2 regions of the Mesorhizobium sp. P3_A8 genome follow, and region 2 is predicted to be linked to the other one. Evidence: predicted binding sites of a transcription regulator. Region 2 holds the regulator's gene; the other holds the start of a gene.

Region 1 (7,744 bases), on a different contig from region 2:
GAGCGCCAGGCAGCCTGAACGGGACGTTGGGAAGCCGCCGCGCCGTGGCGCGGCGGTCGTCGTTCTACTTTTGACGCAATTCCGGACGGAAAACCGTTTAACACTTTTCCTGGAATTGCTTAGGCCGAGGCTCGTGCCTCACGGAACGACACCAGCTTGCGGCGGTTTTCGTCCCACAAGGCCAGTTTGACGCAGCGCAGGCTGTCGAGCAGCGTGACGCGGCCGATGCCGCGCAGCTCCGGATAATCCCGCAGCACTTCCTGCAGCCGGTAGCCCGGCACCTTGGCCGAGAGGTGATGGACGTGATGGACGCCGATGTTGCCGGTGAACCAGTTCAGCACCGGCGGCAGATCGTAATATGACGAGCCATGCAGGGCGGCATGCTGGAATTCCCAGTCGTCATCCTTTGCCCATTCCGTCTCCTCGAACTGGTGCTGGACGTAGAACAGCCAGATGCCGGCCGAACCGGCGAGAATGACGATCGGCAGATGAACGACCAGGAAGGCGCCAGGGCCGACGGCCCAGATCAGAATGGCCGCCGCAACCGCGATGGCGAGATTGGTGGTCATGGATGACACCCATGGCGTCAGGCCGCCGCGCATCATGCCGATGGGCAGCCTTTGCTCGAAGATGAACAGCCAGATCGGCCCCAGCCCGAACATCACCAGCGGATGGCGGTAGAGCCGATAGGCAAGGCGGCCGCGCCAGGACAATTGCCGGTATTCGGCAACGGTCAGCGTCCTGATGTCGCCCATGCCGCGCTCGTCAAGATTGCCGGCGGTGGCATGGTGCGTCGCGTGGGCGCGCCGCCAGCAATCGTAAGGTGTCAGCGTCAAGACGCCGAGCGCGCGGCCGATCCAGTCGTCGGCGTAACGATTGGCGAAGAAGGAGCCATGGCCGCAATCGTGCTGGATCATGAATATCCGCACCAGGAACCCAGCCGCCGGCAGGATCAGGATCAGCCCCCACCAATGGCCGTAGGCATAGGCCGCCGAAGAGAGCGCCCAGAGCGTGGCGAACGGAATGAGGGTGATGGCGAGTTCGATGGCGCTGCGTCGCCGATCCGGCTTCTTGTAGCGCGCCAGAATCTTTAGCCAGGCACGCCTGCTGTTGGCGGCCGCATCGGGGGAAATCATGTTCATCAGGAAGCATAGGCGGGGCTTGTGGCCACCGCAAGGCAACCATCACGCAAAATTACTGTGCGTAATTGTCGCGCGAAAGGCGATCCCGGGCCGATTCTCCAGAGACCTGAGAGGCCGGGATGGGCCGGCCGGGCACTGCTCTTATTGCCGACCGCTGCCAAGGCTGTTGCTCTCCAGCCGATCGAGATGGTCGAGCAACTCTTTGAAGCGGTTGGGGATGTCGGTTTCGGGCCGAAAGGCCGGCAGAGTGCGCAGAAAGCGCGTCATCGCCTCGGCACCGAACTGGCGCCTGACTTCGGTGGCCAGCTTTTCTCCCTTTTCAGCCTTGTCGCGGGTCATCATTTCAAAATCCTTTGTCGGTTCCGAAACTCCTCCAGCAAGGGAATGGTTCCCACATCACGCTTCTGTGGCAAGCCAAGCCGGCAAGTACGGTAAAATTTGAATTAAAATCGAAGGAGTGCCATTGGTCACCGTATCGGTCCTCCGAAGGTCCTCCCGGTGGCTTACCCCTTGATTTTTGGCCGCCAAACCTCGATATCGGGCACAAAATCCACACCATTCGAGATAACGGGAAACGGCGATGAGCGACCAGGCAAAAGACGAACGCGCGCCCAGTGAAGTCGAGGCGACCGAGGCCAATGCCGAGCGCACGGAAGGCAGCATCGACGGCGACTATGAAGCGCTCGTGCGACTGCTGAAGGAAAATGAAGAGCTGAAGGACCGCGCGCTGCGCGTCGCGGCCGAGATGGAGAACCTGCGCCGCCGCACCGCGCGTGACGTGCACGACGCCCGCACCTATGCGGTGGCGAATTTCGCCCGCGACATGCTGTCGGTGTCGGACAATCTGCGCCGGGCGCTGGACGCCATTCCAGCCGAGGCCAAGGCATCTGAAGACGCCGGCTTCAAGGCGCTGATCGAAGGCGTCGACCTGACCGAGCGCGCCATGCTGTCGGCGCTGGAACGGCACGGGGTCAAGAAACTCACACCGGAAGGCGAGAAGTTCGATCCCAATTTCCACCAGGCAATGTTCGAAGTGCCGAATCCCGATGTCCCGGCCAACACGGTGGTCCAGGTCGTGCAGCCGGGCTATTCGATCGGCGAGCGCGTGCTGCGCCCGGCCATGGTCGGCGTCGCCAAGGGCGGCCCGAAGATTGCCGCCGAGACGCCGGTCGAGCCAGGGCCGGTCAATGACGAGGCCGAGAAGGATGCTTGATTAGGGGAATAAGGGAGTAGGGCAGTACGGGAGTAGGGGAGTAGCACCAAGGGTGCGGCTTCGTGCTAAACATACTGGCTTACTGCCCTATTCCCTTACTGCCTTGGCCTCCCATGCATCCGATCGCCCTTCTCGACTATGCCGGTGTCGCCGTTTTTGCGGCGACCGGGGCGTTGGCTGCGTCGCGTAAACAGCTCGACATCATCGGTTTCCTGTTCCTGGCCAGCGTCACCGGCATTGGCGGCGGCACGTTTCGCGACCTCATCCTCAATGTGCCGGTCTTCTGGGTGGGAAACCGCGACTATGTGCTGATCTGCGCTGTCGTGGCGGTTCTGGTGTTCTTCACCGCGCACCGGGTCGAATCCCGCTACAAGCTGCTGCTGTGGCTCGATGCCATCGGGCTGGCCGCCTTTTCGGTGATGGGTGCGGCAAGGGGTCTAGCCGTCACCGGTTCGCCGGTGGTCTCGATCATCACTGGCATGCTGACGGCAACCTTCGGCGGCATATTGCGCGATCTGCTGGCCGGCGAGCCATCGGTGCTGCTGAGGCCCGAGATCTACGTCACGGCCGCCCTGGCCGGCGCCGCGATCTTCACGCTGGGCGACGTTGCCGGATTGCCGCAGATTGTCTCGGGATTGGCGGGTTTCGTCGTGGCGCTCGCCGTGCGCGGCGGCGCACTGCGTTTCGGCTGGACGTTTGCGTCCTACAAGAGCCGGCCGGGAAGGCGGCCGGAAGATATTCCGTGAAGAGGAAGCGAATAGCGAATAGGGAGTAGCGAATGGGGATGACAGTCCGCAGGATTGCGGCGTAGCTCTCGCTATTCGCTATTCGCTATTCGCTATTCGCTATTCGCTATTCGCTATTCGCTATTCGCTATTCGCTAGCGTCAGGCAGCGAAACGCTGCGCTTCCCCGCCATAGTAGTTGACGTAGCGGGCACCGATTTCCTTGACCGGCATCACCACGAAGACATCGACCGTCGAGAATTCGCGGTCGATGACGCAGCCGTCGCCGATGCGAGCACCGACCCTCAGATAGCCCTTGACCAGAGGCGGCATCGCCGCGATCGCCGCCTTGGCATTGACCGCCTCGATCGGCATCAGATCCATGGAGCAGTAGCGATCGGAAACCGCGCGCACGTCCCAGGCGGAGTTGGTACGGCAGTGATGCGCAAGATAGGTAAGCGCCTCGGCATGTGCGGCCGGCACGGTGCCGTGGAAGGAGGCGCAGCCGGTCATCACACCGATTTCGTAGTGGTTGATGTAGGCCCAGATGCCTTGCCACAGCGCCTCGATAGTGCGCTTCGAACGGTATTGCGGCAAAACGCAGGAGCGGCCGAGTTCGAGAAAGCGCTGGCCGGGGTGACGGGCGATGAGCTTGGTCAGCTCGAATTCGCCTTCGGAATAGAAGCCGCCGGCGGTGGCCGCGATTTCTTGCCGCAGCAGGCGATAGGTTCCGACGATACGGCGATGCTCGGGGCCGGAAAGCGTCGTGTCCAGTACCAGAAGATGGTCGCAGAGCGGATCAAACCGATCGGCGTCGCGACGGTCCTGCGCCTGGAACAGGTCCTTCCTGGCGCCAAGCTCGTCGTAAAATACCCGGTAGCGCACTTCCTGCGCGGCCGCGATCTCGGCCTCGTTGCGGGCGAGCCGCACTTCGAGATTGCCGATACGGCCGAGTGCTGCGCCCTTTATGACGGAATCGACATTACGTCCGGCAAGCAAGGCGCTGCTGGCGTTTGGCCGAGTGTCACATTCCGGCATAACTGTATGCACGAGTGATTCTCCTTCGAGCCATCCCTCTTGGCACGGGGATACGGTGTAGGTGCAACAGGATTGTGACAGTACCGTGATACGGCGTCGCGGGCAATACTTCGTCGGCTGGCGAAAACGGTCAACCGGCTACGTTAGGTGGGCAGATTTGATGCGCGTCGCGTTCGCGCGAACCCAGGCGACGCGCCCAAGGTCCGTGTTTCCATGCATGTCGTCCTCGCAAAACCAAAGCCGTTTTTGGCGCGACATGCGTCAGCCGCGTGCCAGAAAAAAGACTGCTCAGGCGGCGACCTGGCCCTCGACGGCGCTGACCAGCGCATCGGGGTCTAGCGGCTTGGTGACGAAGCCGCTGGCGCCGTGGGCGAGCACCGCATGGCGTGTCTTTTCCTGGCTGTCGGCCGACAGCACCATGATCGGCACGGGCGCCGCCGATGTTTCCTCTTCATGGCGGCGGATCGCGGCAATGGCGTCCAGCCCGTCCATGACCGGCATATGCAGGTCCATCAGCACCACGTCGAAGCGGTGCTTGTGCCCGGCGCTGGTGACGGCCTCGACGGCGGCCTTGCCATTGCCGACCACCTTGACGCGGTGCCCCGCCTTCAACAGCGTGGCGCGGGCCAACATGGCATTGATGTCGTTGTCTTCGGCGATCAGCACGGACAGGCCCTGCTGGCGGTCGCTTGCGGCGCGAAGTGCCGGCGTGCGGCGCTTTTCCGGCTGCGGCTGGGCAAGGGCCGGCGCATGGCTGGTCAAAAGCACACGCAAAAGTGTTCCCCCGCGCACCGGCCTGGCCAGGAAGGTCGCGTAGCCGCTGGCACGGAACTCGCCAAGCATGCCGCGGTCGGTCGGCGCGATCAGCGTGATGGCTTCGCAATCGGAAAAGCCGCTTTGCCGCAACCGCTTGAGCAGCCTGCCGTCACTCTCTTCCATGGCCGCGTCGACCAGAATCGCGTCGCAGCCCTCGGCCAGGGGTGCGGCCTGCGCCACGGTGGTGGCGATACCGGCCGTGCCGCCATTGGCGCGGATGGTGCGGGCGATGGCGTCGGCCTCGACGGCGTTCCTGGACAGGATCACGGCGCGCCTGCCGGCCAGCACGTTCTGCCGGCCCTGCGGCGCCTCGGTGGCCTCGGTGGCCGGGATTTCGAAGACGAATTCCGACCCTTGGCCAAGCCGGCTCGAGACCGAAATCGAGCCACCCATGGCAGCCACCAGGCGCCGGGAGATGGCTAGTCCCAGCCCTGCCCCGCCATGTGTGCGCGTCGAGGTGCCGTCGGCCTGCTCGAACTCTTCGAAGATCCGCTCCATGTCCTCGTCGCGCAGGCCGGGACCGGTGTCGGTGATGGTGAAGCAGATGCGGTCGCTGCTCTCGGTGCGGGCGCGCGCGACGTTGACCAGGACGCCGCCGCTGTCGGTGAACTTGATGGCGTTGCCGATGAGGTTGAGCAGCACCTGCCTGACCCGGCCCGGATCGGCGGTGATCAATTGCGGGACATCCGGTTCGACGTGGCAGCCGAGGCCGATATCCTTGGCGAAGGCGCGCGCGGCCAGCAATTCGATGATGTTGTCGGCGATCTCGCGCACCGACATCGGCTGCGGCTCCGGATCGAAGCGGCCGGCCTCGATCTTGGAATAGTCGAGCAGGTCTTCGATCAAGGCGAGCAAGGCGCTGGCCGAGGTCGAGACGGCGCCGACATAGGTCTGCTGTTCCGGCGACAGGCTGGTGTCGGCCAGGAGCCTCGCCATGCCCATGATGCCGTTCATCGGCGTGCGGATTTCATGGCTGACTGTGGCGAGGAAGCGCGACTTGGCCTGGCTTGCATATTCGGCCCGCTCGCGCGCGGTGATCAGCGAGGATTCGGCGCGCTTGCGGGCGGTGATATCGCGGGCGATGGCGCGATGCGAAACCGCGCCGCTGTCCTTGTCGCGCACCGACAGTTCGATCCAGGAGAACCAGCGCGAGCCGCTCGGCGTGCGGATGGCGACGTCGGTGGAACTCAGGCACTCATGGTCGGAAAAGGCGGCGTCGGGAACGATGCCGACCTCGATGCCAAGTTCGGCAAGGGTCTTGCCGGCAAGATCGCGCGGATCGGTTTCGACCAGATCGGCGAACACCTTGTTGGCATAGACGATGTAGCCGTCGCGGTCGCGATGGATGACGAGATCACCAAGCGCGTCGATGAGACCGCGAAAGCGCTCCTCGCTTTCCTGCATTTCCCACATGCGGTCGGCCAGCGTCTCGATCTCGGCGCGGCTGCGGGCGGTCGTCTCGTCAAGCAGCACCACGGTGCGGTGGGCGCTGCGTCTGGCATGCAGATGCAACGCAAGGCCGGCGAGGCCGGTTGCCATCAATGCGAGGCTGATGAAGATCGGCGCACCGGTCAGATGCGCGAGGCCCGCCAGTACGATGATAGCAACGAAGGTGAGCAGCGGCAGGCTTTCCCGCCTGGCCAATTGCTGCTCGGGCACCAGCGGCGGCGCAGCGATAAACCGCCGCGCCGGTGCGGCAAACGCATCGACATCGTCGCTTTTGTCCACCTGCTGGGTGTCGGATTCCGCGATCATGCGAAATCCTTGCCAGACAGAGATTATGGAAAATTGCGGCGGATCGTTCGAATTTTAGCGGATAGGGCGTTTTCGTCCGGCAGTGGCGGATTCGTCACCGGATTTGGCGTTTCAGTCCGCTGCCTGCAACCCGCCCGGCGGGTTTACATGTCGACGACGACGCGTCCGCGGATCTTGCCGTCGACGATGTCGCGTGCGGCATCGATGATGCCGTCGAAGCCGATGGTCGTGGACAGGCTGGCGAGCTTCTCCAGGTCGAGATCGGAGCCGATGCGCCGCCAGGCCTCGATGCGCACAGCCTTCGGCGCCATCACCGAATCGACGCCAAGCAGCGAGACGCCGCGCAGGATGAACGGGGCGACGCTCGATGGCAGATCCATGCCGCCGGCGAGGCCGCAGGCCGCGACCGCGCCGCCATAGGATGTCATCGACAGCACATTGGCCAGCGTGTGGCTGCCGACCGAATCGATGCCGCCGGCCCAGCGTTCCTTGGCCAGCGGCTTGGTCGGCTGGTTGAGCTCGTCGCGCGAGATCACCTCGGCGGCGCCGAGGTTGATCAGATAGGGGCTTTCGGCATTGCGTCCGGTCGACGCAATGACGTGGTAGCCGAGGCTGGACAGGATGGAGACCGCGACCGAACCGACGCCGCCGGCAGCACCCGTCACCACCACCGGGCCGCGGTTGGGCAGGATGCCGTGCCGCTCCAGCGCCATGACGCAGAGCATGGCGGTATAGCCGGCGGTGCCGACCGCCATCGCGTCATGCGCGCTGATGCCCTCCGGCAGCGGCACCAGCCAGTCGCCCTTGACGCGGGCGCGCCCGGCATAGGCACCGAAATGCGTTTCGCCGACGCCCCAGCCATTCAGGATGACCTTGTCTCCCTTGCGCCAGTCGGGATTGGAGGACGAGATGACGGTGCCGGCGAAGTCGATGCCCGGCACCAGCGGCCAGCGGCGGACCACCGGCGCCTTGCCGGTAATGGCCAGCCCATCCTTGTAGTTCACCGTTGTCGCCTCGACCGCGACGGTGACGTCGCCCTCCATCAGGTCGGCATCG
Region 2 (7,744 bases):
AAGGCCGCGCCGAGCCGGGACAATGGCAACATCGAATTCCGCCCTTGCAGTTACGGGCGGGAGCAGCGACCGCCAGTATGGAACAGCGTCAACCTACCCCAACGGACCTGTTTTTGGCGATGGCCCGGCCATGACACGCTCTGGTCTTGAGCAGCGCACTCCCGTCCGGATTTTCTTCACCTGAAAAAGCCCCGCCGAATCCGGCGGCGGCTCGAGCCGGTGGATGGCTCAAGCCACTGATTCCGGGGGCAAACTCGGATCAGGCCATGATCGCCCGACGCCACCGCCTTTTCCAGTGCCGGCAACGCGTTACCGGGCTGACACGAAACTGTCATGCGACTGTTATAATCGAAGGCTATTGGCCTCAGCGGGCGCTGGTTAGGAAAACGCGCCGAGAGACCATCTTCCGAACAGGAGCAGGCCACATGAGACATTTCATCCGCTCGGCGGCCGTTGCGATCGCAATGGCTACAGCGTCTACCTTCACCCTTTCCGCAGCAATGGCAGCTGACCTTTCCGGCGCCGGCTCGACCTTCATCTACCCGGTGTTCGCCAAGTGGGCCGACACCTACAAGAAGGATACCGGCATCGGCCTCAACTACCAGTCGATCGGTTCCGGCGGCGGCATCAAGCAGGTCATCGCCAAGACCGTGACTTTCGGTGCCACCGACAAGCCGATGTCTGACGCCGACCTGGAAAAGAACGGCCTCGTGCAGTTCCCGATGGTGATGGGCGGCATCGTGCCGATCGTCAACCTCACCGGCGTCAAGCCGGGCGAACTCGTCCTCGACGGCCAGACGATTGCCCAGATCTATCTCGGCGCCATCACCACCTGGGATGATGCCGCGATCAAGGCGCTGAACCCCACCCTCACCCTGCCGTCGACCGCGATCGCCGTCGTACATCGTTCGGACGGCTCGGGCACCACCTTCAACTTCACCAACTATCTGGTGAAGCTCTCGCCCGACTGGAAGGACAAGGTTGGTTCGGACACGGCCGTCGAATGGCCGACGGGCGTTGGCGCCAAGGGCAGCGAAGGCGTTGCCAACACCGTCAAGCAGACGGATGGCGGCATCGGCTACGTCGAATACGCCTATGCCAAGCAGAACAACCTGTCCTACTCCAAGATGCTGAATGCAGCCGGCAAGGTCGTCGAGCCGTCGCTCGAATCCTTCGGCGCTGCCGCTTCGAATGCCGACTTCAAGACTGCCAAGAACTTCAACGTCATCATCACCAACGAGCCCGGCGACGCCACCTGGCCGATCGCGGCTTCCACCTGGGTGCTGATCCACAAGGCTCCGGATGATGCCGCCGCCACCGGCGAAGCCCTGAAGTTCTTTGCCTGGGCCTACAAGGACGGCAAGGAAACCGCCAAGGCGCTCGACTACGTCTCGATCCCCGACAGCGTCGTCGACCTGATCAAGGCTTCGTGGAAGACCGACATCCAGACCGACGGCAAGCCCGTCTACGCCGGCGAGTAACATCCCTTGAAGGAGCGCCGCGCTTGCGGCGCTCCTTTTCCTTCAATTCGAAAGAGCCGAGCTTGACATGAGCGCTGTCCAGGAAGCCTTGCCAGCCGTTAGAGGTTCGCGTGATGCCATCGTCCGACGCTTCGCGCTGACCGACTCGATCTTCCACGGAATGACCCGTGCTGCCGCGATCCTGGTGCTGGTCCTGCTCGGCGGCGTTGCGATCTCGCTGTTTGCCGGCTCCTGGCAAGCCCTCTCGACCTTCGGCTTTTCCTTCCTGACCAGCGAAAGCTGGAACCCGGTGACGGAGAAATTCGGTGCCCTGGCGCCGATCTACGGCACCATCATCACCTCTGCCATCGCCATCCTGATCGCCGTGCCGCTCGGCATCGGCATCGCCGTCTTCCTCACCGAGCTTTGCCCACGCCCGCTACGGCGCCCGATCGGCATGGCGGTGGAACTGCTGGCCGGCATCCCTTCGATCATCTACGGCATCTGGGGCCTGTTCGTGCTGGCACCGTTCCTGCAGACGACGGTGCAGCCCTTCGTCATCAGCGTGTTCCACGGCATTCCCGGCCTCAACAGCCTGTTTGCCGGCCCGCCCTACGGCATCGGCCTGCTGACGTCGTCGATGATCCTGGCCATCATGGTGCTGCCGTTCATCACCTCGATCACCAAGGACGTCTTCGACACGGTGCCTCCCGTGCTGAAGGAATCGGCCTACGGCATTGGTTGCACCACCTGGGAAGTAACCCGCCGCGTCGTCATTCCCTACACCCGCATCGGCATCATGGGCGGCGTCATGCTCGGCCTCGGCCGCGCGCTCGGTGAAACCATGGCGGTGACCTTCGTCATCGGCAACGCGCACCGCATCTCGACCTCGCTGTTCGCGCCGGCAACGACAATCTCCGCCACCATCGCCAACGAATTCACCGAAGCGGTCGGCGATCTCTACACTTCTTCGCTGGTGGCGCTCGGCCTGATCCTGTTCGTCATCACTTTCCTGATCCTTGCCATCGCACGCTACATGCTGATGCGCATCGACGCCCGCACGGGAGCCTGACCGATGTCGACAGCCACGTCGCTTCACCAGAGCCGCAAGCGCAAGAATGGCGTGATGATGACGCTGTGCGTTGCCGCCGCCGGCATCGGCCTTGCCTGGCTGGCGCTCATCCTCGGCGCCCTGCTCTACAAAGGCCTTTCAGGTGTCAATCTTGCGGTTTTCACGGAAATGACGCCGCCGCCCGGCGATGCCGGCGGTCTGCTCAACGCCATCTACGGCAGCATCGTGATGACCATCATCGGCATCATCGTCGGCACGCCGATCGGTGTGCTGGCCGGCACCTATATGGCCGAATACGGCCGCTTCTCGAAGCTCACCACCGTGGTGCGCTTCATCAACGACATCCTGCTGTCGGCGCCGTCGATCATCATAGGCCTGTTCGTCTATGAGCTGATGGTGCGGCCGATGGGGCACTTCTCGGCGATCGCCGGCGCCGTCGCTCTCGCCATCCTGGTCATCCCGGTCGTCGTGCGCACCACCGAGGACATGCTCAACCTGGTGCCCAACGCGTTGCGCGAAGCCGGCACCGCGATCGGCGCCCCGCGCTGGGTGGTCATCAAGTCGGTTGCCTACCGCGCTGCAATGTCCGGCATCGTCACCGGCATATTGCTGGCCATCGCCCGCATCTCCGGCGAGACCGCACCCCTTCTTTTCACGGCGCTGAACAACCAGTTCTGGTCGAGCAATCTCAACGCGCCGATGGCCAGCCTGCCCGTCACCATCTTCCAGTTCGCTCTCAGCCCTTACGAGGAATGGCAGCAGCTGGCCTGGACTGGCGCACTCATCATCACATTGACGGTTCTCGCGCTCAGCATCGTTGCGCGCAGCTTGACCGGACGCAGAGAGGACAAATGAGCCAGATGTTGTCTCCAGACATGACGATCGCCGCCGAGGCAGCCGCCAAGGTAAAGATCGAGGTCAAGAACCTCAACTTCTACTACGGCCAGTCGAAGGCGCTGAAGGATATCACGCTGTCGCTGCCCGAGCGCAGCGTGACCGCCTTCATCGGACCGTCGGGCTGCGGAAAGTCGACGCTGCTGCGCGTCTTCAACCGCATCTATGAGCTCTATCCCAAGCAGACCGCCGAGGGCCAGGTGCTGCTCGACGGCCAGAACGTCCTCGACCGCTCGCAAGATCTCAACCTGCTGCGCACCAAGATCGGCATGGTGTTCCAGAAGCCGACCCCGTTCCCGATGTCGATCTATGAGAACATCGCCTTTGGCGTCAGGCTCTATGAGAAGATCAGCAAGGCCGAGATGGACGGCCGCGTTGAGCAGGCGCTGAAGCGCGCAGCCCTGTGGAACGAGGTCAAGGACAAGCTTAACGCCAGCGGCCTCAGCCTGTCCGGTGGCCAGCAGCAGCGGCTGTGCATCGCCCGCACCGTGGCGGTGAAGCCGGAAGTCATCCTGCTCGACGAGCCAGCCTCGGCGCTCGACCCGCTGTCGACCGCCAAGATCGAGGAGCTGATCGACGAACTGCAGGCCGACTACACGATCGTCATCGTCACCCACAACATGCAGCAGGCGGCGCGCGTCTCGAAGCAGACCGCTTTCATGTATCTGGGCGAGCTGGTCGAGTTCGACAAAACCGAGAAGATCTTCACGTCGCCTCGCGAGAAGCGCACGCAAGACTACATCACCGGCCGCTTCGGCTGATCGCACGCATACGAGGACCAGGATCATGGCCGAACACACAGTCGCAGCCTTCGACGAGGATCTCGGACAGATCAGCAGGCTGATCAGCGACATGGGCGATCTCGCTGGCTCGATGGTCGGCGGCGCCACCAAGGCGCTGCTGAATTCCGACAACGCACTGGCACAGCGCGTGGTCTCCGACGACGCCATCATGGATGCGCGCCAGCGCGAACTCGACGATCGCGCCATCACGCTGATCGCCAAGCGCCAGCCGATGGCCGACGATCTGCGCCACGTCGTCGGCTCGATCCGCATGGCCGGCGATCTCGAACGCATTGGCGATCTTGCCAAGAACATCGCCAAGCGTGTCGGCACCGTTGGTCTCAGCGCCACGCCGCGCGACCTGTCGCATTCCATCGACGCCATGGCGCAGCTGGTGCTGATCCAGGTGCAGGGCGTGATCGAGGAGTATGCGGCGCGCGATGCCGCCGCACTGGCGAAGCTGCGCGCCGACGACGAACGCATCGACGTCAAATACACCTCCGTCTTCCGCGAACTGCTGACCTACATGATGGAAGATCCGCGCAACATCACGGCTTGCACCCATCTGCTGTTCTGCGCCAAGAATCTCGAACGCATCGGCGACCACGTGACCAACATCGCCGAAAACGCCTACTATGTCCTGACCGGCACGCAGTTGCCCGCCAATCGTCCCAAGCAGGACGAGACGGCGATGTCGGCGCCCGCGGCCTGACGCAAGAGGTGACCAATCAATGATCGCGCCACGCATCATGGTGGTGGAGGATGAGGAGCCGCTGGGGGTGCTGCTCCGTTACAATCTTGAATCCGAAGGCTACCAGGTGGAGGTGGTGCCGCGCGGCGACGAGGCTGAGATCCGCTTGCAGGAGAACGTGCCCGACCTTCTGGTGCTCGACTGGATGGTGCCGGCGGTGTCCGGCATCGAACTCTGCCGGCGCCTGCGGATGCGGCCCGAGACCGAGCGGCTGCCGATCATCATGCTGACCGCGCGGGGCGAAGAAAGCGACCGCGTCCGTGGGCTCTCGACCGGCGCCGACGACTATCTGGTCAAGCCGTTCTCGACGCCGGAATTCATGGCTCGCGTCAAGGCGCTGCTGCGCCGCGCCAAGCCGGAAGTCCTGTCCAGCGTGCTCAAGGTCGGCGACATCGTGCTCGACCGTGAATCGCACCGGGTCTATCGCAAGAAGAGCGAGATCCGGCTCGGGCCGACCGAGTTCCGCCTGCTCGAATTCATGATGCGCCATCCCGGCCGCGTCTTCTCGCGCAGCCAGTTGCTCGACAATGTCTGGGGCGAGACGATCTATATCGACGAGCGTACGGTGGACGTGCATGTCGGCCGCCTGCGCAAGGCGGTCAACAATGGCCGCATGCCCGATGTCATCAGAACCATTCGTGGCGCGGGCTACGCGATCAGGGAAGATTGAGCGGGACCTGATTCAGGCAACGTTCTTGCCGGTGCCAGCTCTCGCCTGCACGCCCGGCGCGAAAATCTCCTGGTCGACGAAGGTCAGGGCGCGCATGGCGCAGCCTTCGCGGATCAGCGGCAGTTCGTTCGGTTCGGTGTCGAAGGAAATCGATTTCGAGTGCTGGCCGCCGGCCGTCTGGGCGATGGCCTCGCGCAATGCCGGCTCGATCAGGTCGAAGGCGGCGGCGCTGACGCCGACCATCGCGACGGGTGCGGGGTCGATCAGCGCGAACAGGCTGCCGAGGGCGTAGCCGAGCGCCTCACCGGCCTTGCGGTAGGCTTCGCGCTCGGGCCCGTCGCGTTCCCGTGCCGTCGCGGCCAGTGCCCGCATCTGCGCGTCGCTGACATCGGCGACCGGCTCGGTGTCCTCGCTGAGCTGCCTGGCGTTGCGCCAGATGGCGTAGTTGCCGGCATAGGCCTCGACGCAGCCGCGGCGTCCGCAGCGGCAGAGCGCGCCGCCTGGCCGATGGATCATGTGGCCGAACTCGCCGCCCGAGGAATGGGTACCGGTGAACAGCTCGCCCTTCAGCACCAGGCCCATGCCGATGCCGTGCGACAGAAGGATGGCGATGAAGTCGTCGCGGTAGCGCTCGGGATCGCGCCAACGCAGCGCCACCGCCATCATGTTGCAGTCGTTCTCCATGGTGGCTGGGATGCCGAACTCTGCCTCGAGGATGTCGGCGAAGGCGATGTCGGTCTGCGGCGTGATCGGCGACCACAGCATCGCCCGGGCCTCGGTGTCGGTGATGCCCTGGATCGCCAGCGCGATGCGGGCGACGCTGCGCACGTCGATATCGGGATCCTCGAGGCGGCGCCGTACAATGGCGACGCATTCGCCGATCAGCGCCTCGCGCGACATGGTCAGCGTGTCCAGCCGGCGCTGTTCTTCCGATACCACCTGGCCGGCATAGTCGATGACGGCGACGGAGAGGAAATTCAGCGACAGCACCACGGTCATGACAGCCGCAGCCTCCGGGTTGAGGCCGAGGCCGACCTGCGGCCGGCCGCGCTTGAGTGCGCCGGCCTCGCTCGGCTTGCCTTCGGCCAGTATGCCTTCGCCGATCAGGTCGGAAGAAATCGCCGATATGGTCGAGTGGCTGAGGCCGGTGGTCGCGGCAATCTCGGTGCGCGAGGGCCGACCGGCCCGGCGCACGGCCGCAATCACCATCGCGCGGTTGCGCCGGCGCAAATCGTCGTGGCGGATTCCGACCGACATGTTTTCCCACATCCTCCCGGTCGCCGCGGTTCCTCCAGCCCCTCGAACGCTGCCGGCGACACGGTCAAATACTGGCAGAAGCGGCCCGTCCTGTCATTTATTTATTCCGAGGCTCGAAAAAAATTCATGAGGACATCAAAATCCATCAGAATCGTTGTTGACAGCGTTCCGGTGTTGGATCAGTGTTTTTTCGAGGCTCGAAAAAATAGAGCCTCTGTGCCGGCCTTAGGGCCAGTTTGGTCGCGCCATACGCGGCGCAGGGAGGAATATCATGAAGAGATTCACAGCCGCCATCCTGGCGGGTGTCGCCATGTCGCTGACGCTTGTGTCGGTCGCGCAGGCGAAGGACAAGGTCATCGGCGTTTCCTGGTCCAACTTCCAGGAAGAGCGCTGGAAGACCGACGAGGCCGCCATGAAGAAGGCGATCGAGGCCGCCGGCGACAAGTACATCTCCGCCGATGCGCAGTCCAATCCCGGCAAGCAGCTTACCGATGTCGAAAGCCTGATCTCGCAGGGCGCCAATTCGCTGATCATCCTGGCGCAGGATGCCTCGGCCATCGGCCCGGCCGTGCAGAAGGCGCTGGACGAAGGCATTCCGGTCGTCGGCTATGACCGCCTGATCGAGAACAAGGACGTCTTCTACCTGACCTTTGACAACAAGGAAGTCGGCCGCTTGCAGGCGGCTGCGGTGTTCAAGGCCAAGCCGGAAGGCAATTATGTCTTCATCAAGGGCTCGGGCGCCGATCCGAACGCCGACTTCCTGTTCTCGGGCTCGATGGAAGTGCTCAAGGCGGCCATCGACAGCGGCAAGATCAAGAATGTCGGCGAAGCCTATACGGACGGCTGGCTGCCCGCCAA

The links. The regulator PhoB, encoded in region 2, activates phosphate uptake and scavenging genes when phosphate is short. The targets are predictions, from matches to a motif close to TGTCATNNANCTGTCAT.
Region 1: olsB (l-ornithine N(alpha)-acyltransferase) is a predicted target of PhoB. The motif match lies at 4,181-4,197, and genes of this name have one in related genera.

The regions. Positions count from the first base shown of each region.
Region 1 covers NZ_JBFUGI010000003.1:458,222-465,965, reverse strand. Annotated here, with positions in the region: gene AC1DX4_RS10085 (DJ-1/PfpI family protein) at 1-18, shown strand, start outside; gene AC1DX4_RS10080 (fatty acid desaturase) at 120-1,142, opposite strand; gene AC1DX4_RS10075 (hypothetical protein) at 1,284-1,484, opposite strand; gene grpE (nucleotide exchange factor GrpE) at 1,723-2,355, shown strand; gene AC1DX4_RS10065 (trimeric intracellular cation channel family protein) at 2,469-3,101, shown strand; gene olsB (l-ornithine N(alpha)-acyltransferase) at 3,242-4,117, opposite strand; gene AC1DX4_RS10055 (PAS domain-containing hybrid sensor histidine kinase/response regulator) at 4,406-6,688, opposite strand; gene acuI (acrylyl-CoA reductase (NADPH)) at 6,832-7,744, opposite strand, start outside.
Region 2 covers NZ_JBFUGI010000013.1:32,441-40,184, forward strand. Annotated here, with positions in the region: gene pstS (phosphate ABC transporter substrate-binding protein PstS) at 426-1,481, shown strand; gene pstC (phosphate ABC transporter permease subunit PstC) at 1,549-2,532, shown strand; gene pstA (phosphate ABC transporter permease PstA) at 2,536-3,387, shown strand; gene pstB (phosphate ABC transporter ATP-binding protein PstB) at 3,384-4,187, shown strand; gene phoU (phosphate signaling complex protein PhoU) at 4,213-4,920, shown strand; gene phoB (phosphate regulon transcriptional regulator PhoB) at 4,940-5,629, shown strand; gene AC1DX4_RS26985 (ROK family protein) at 5,642-6,886, opposite strand; gene xylF (D-xylose ABC transporter substrate-binding protein) at 7,158-7,744, shown strand, end outside.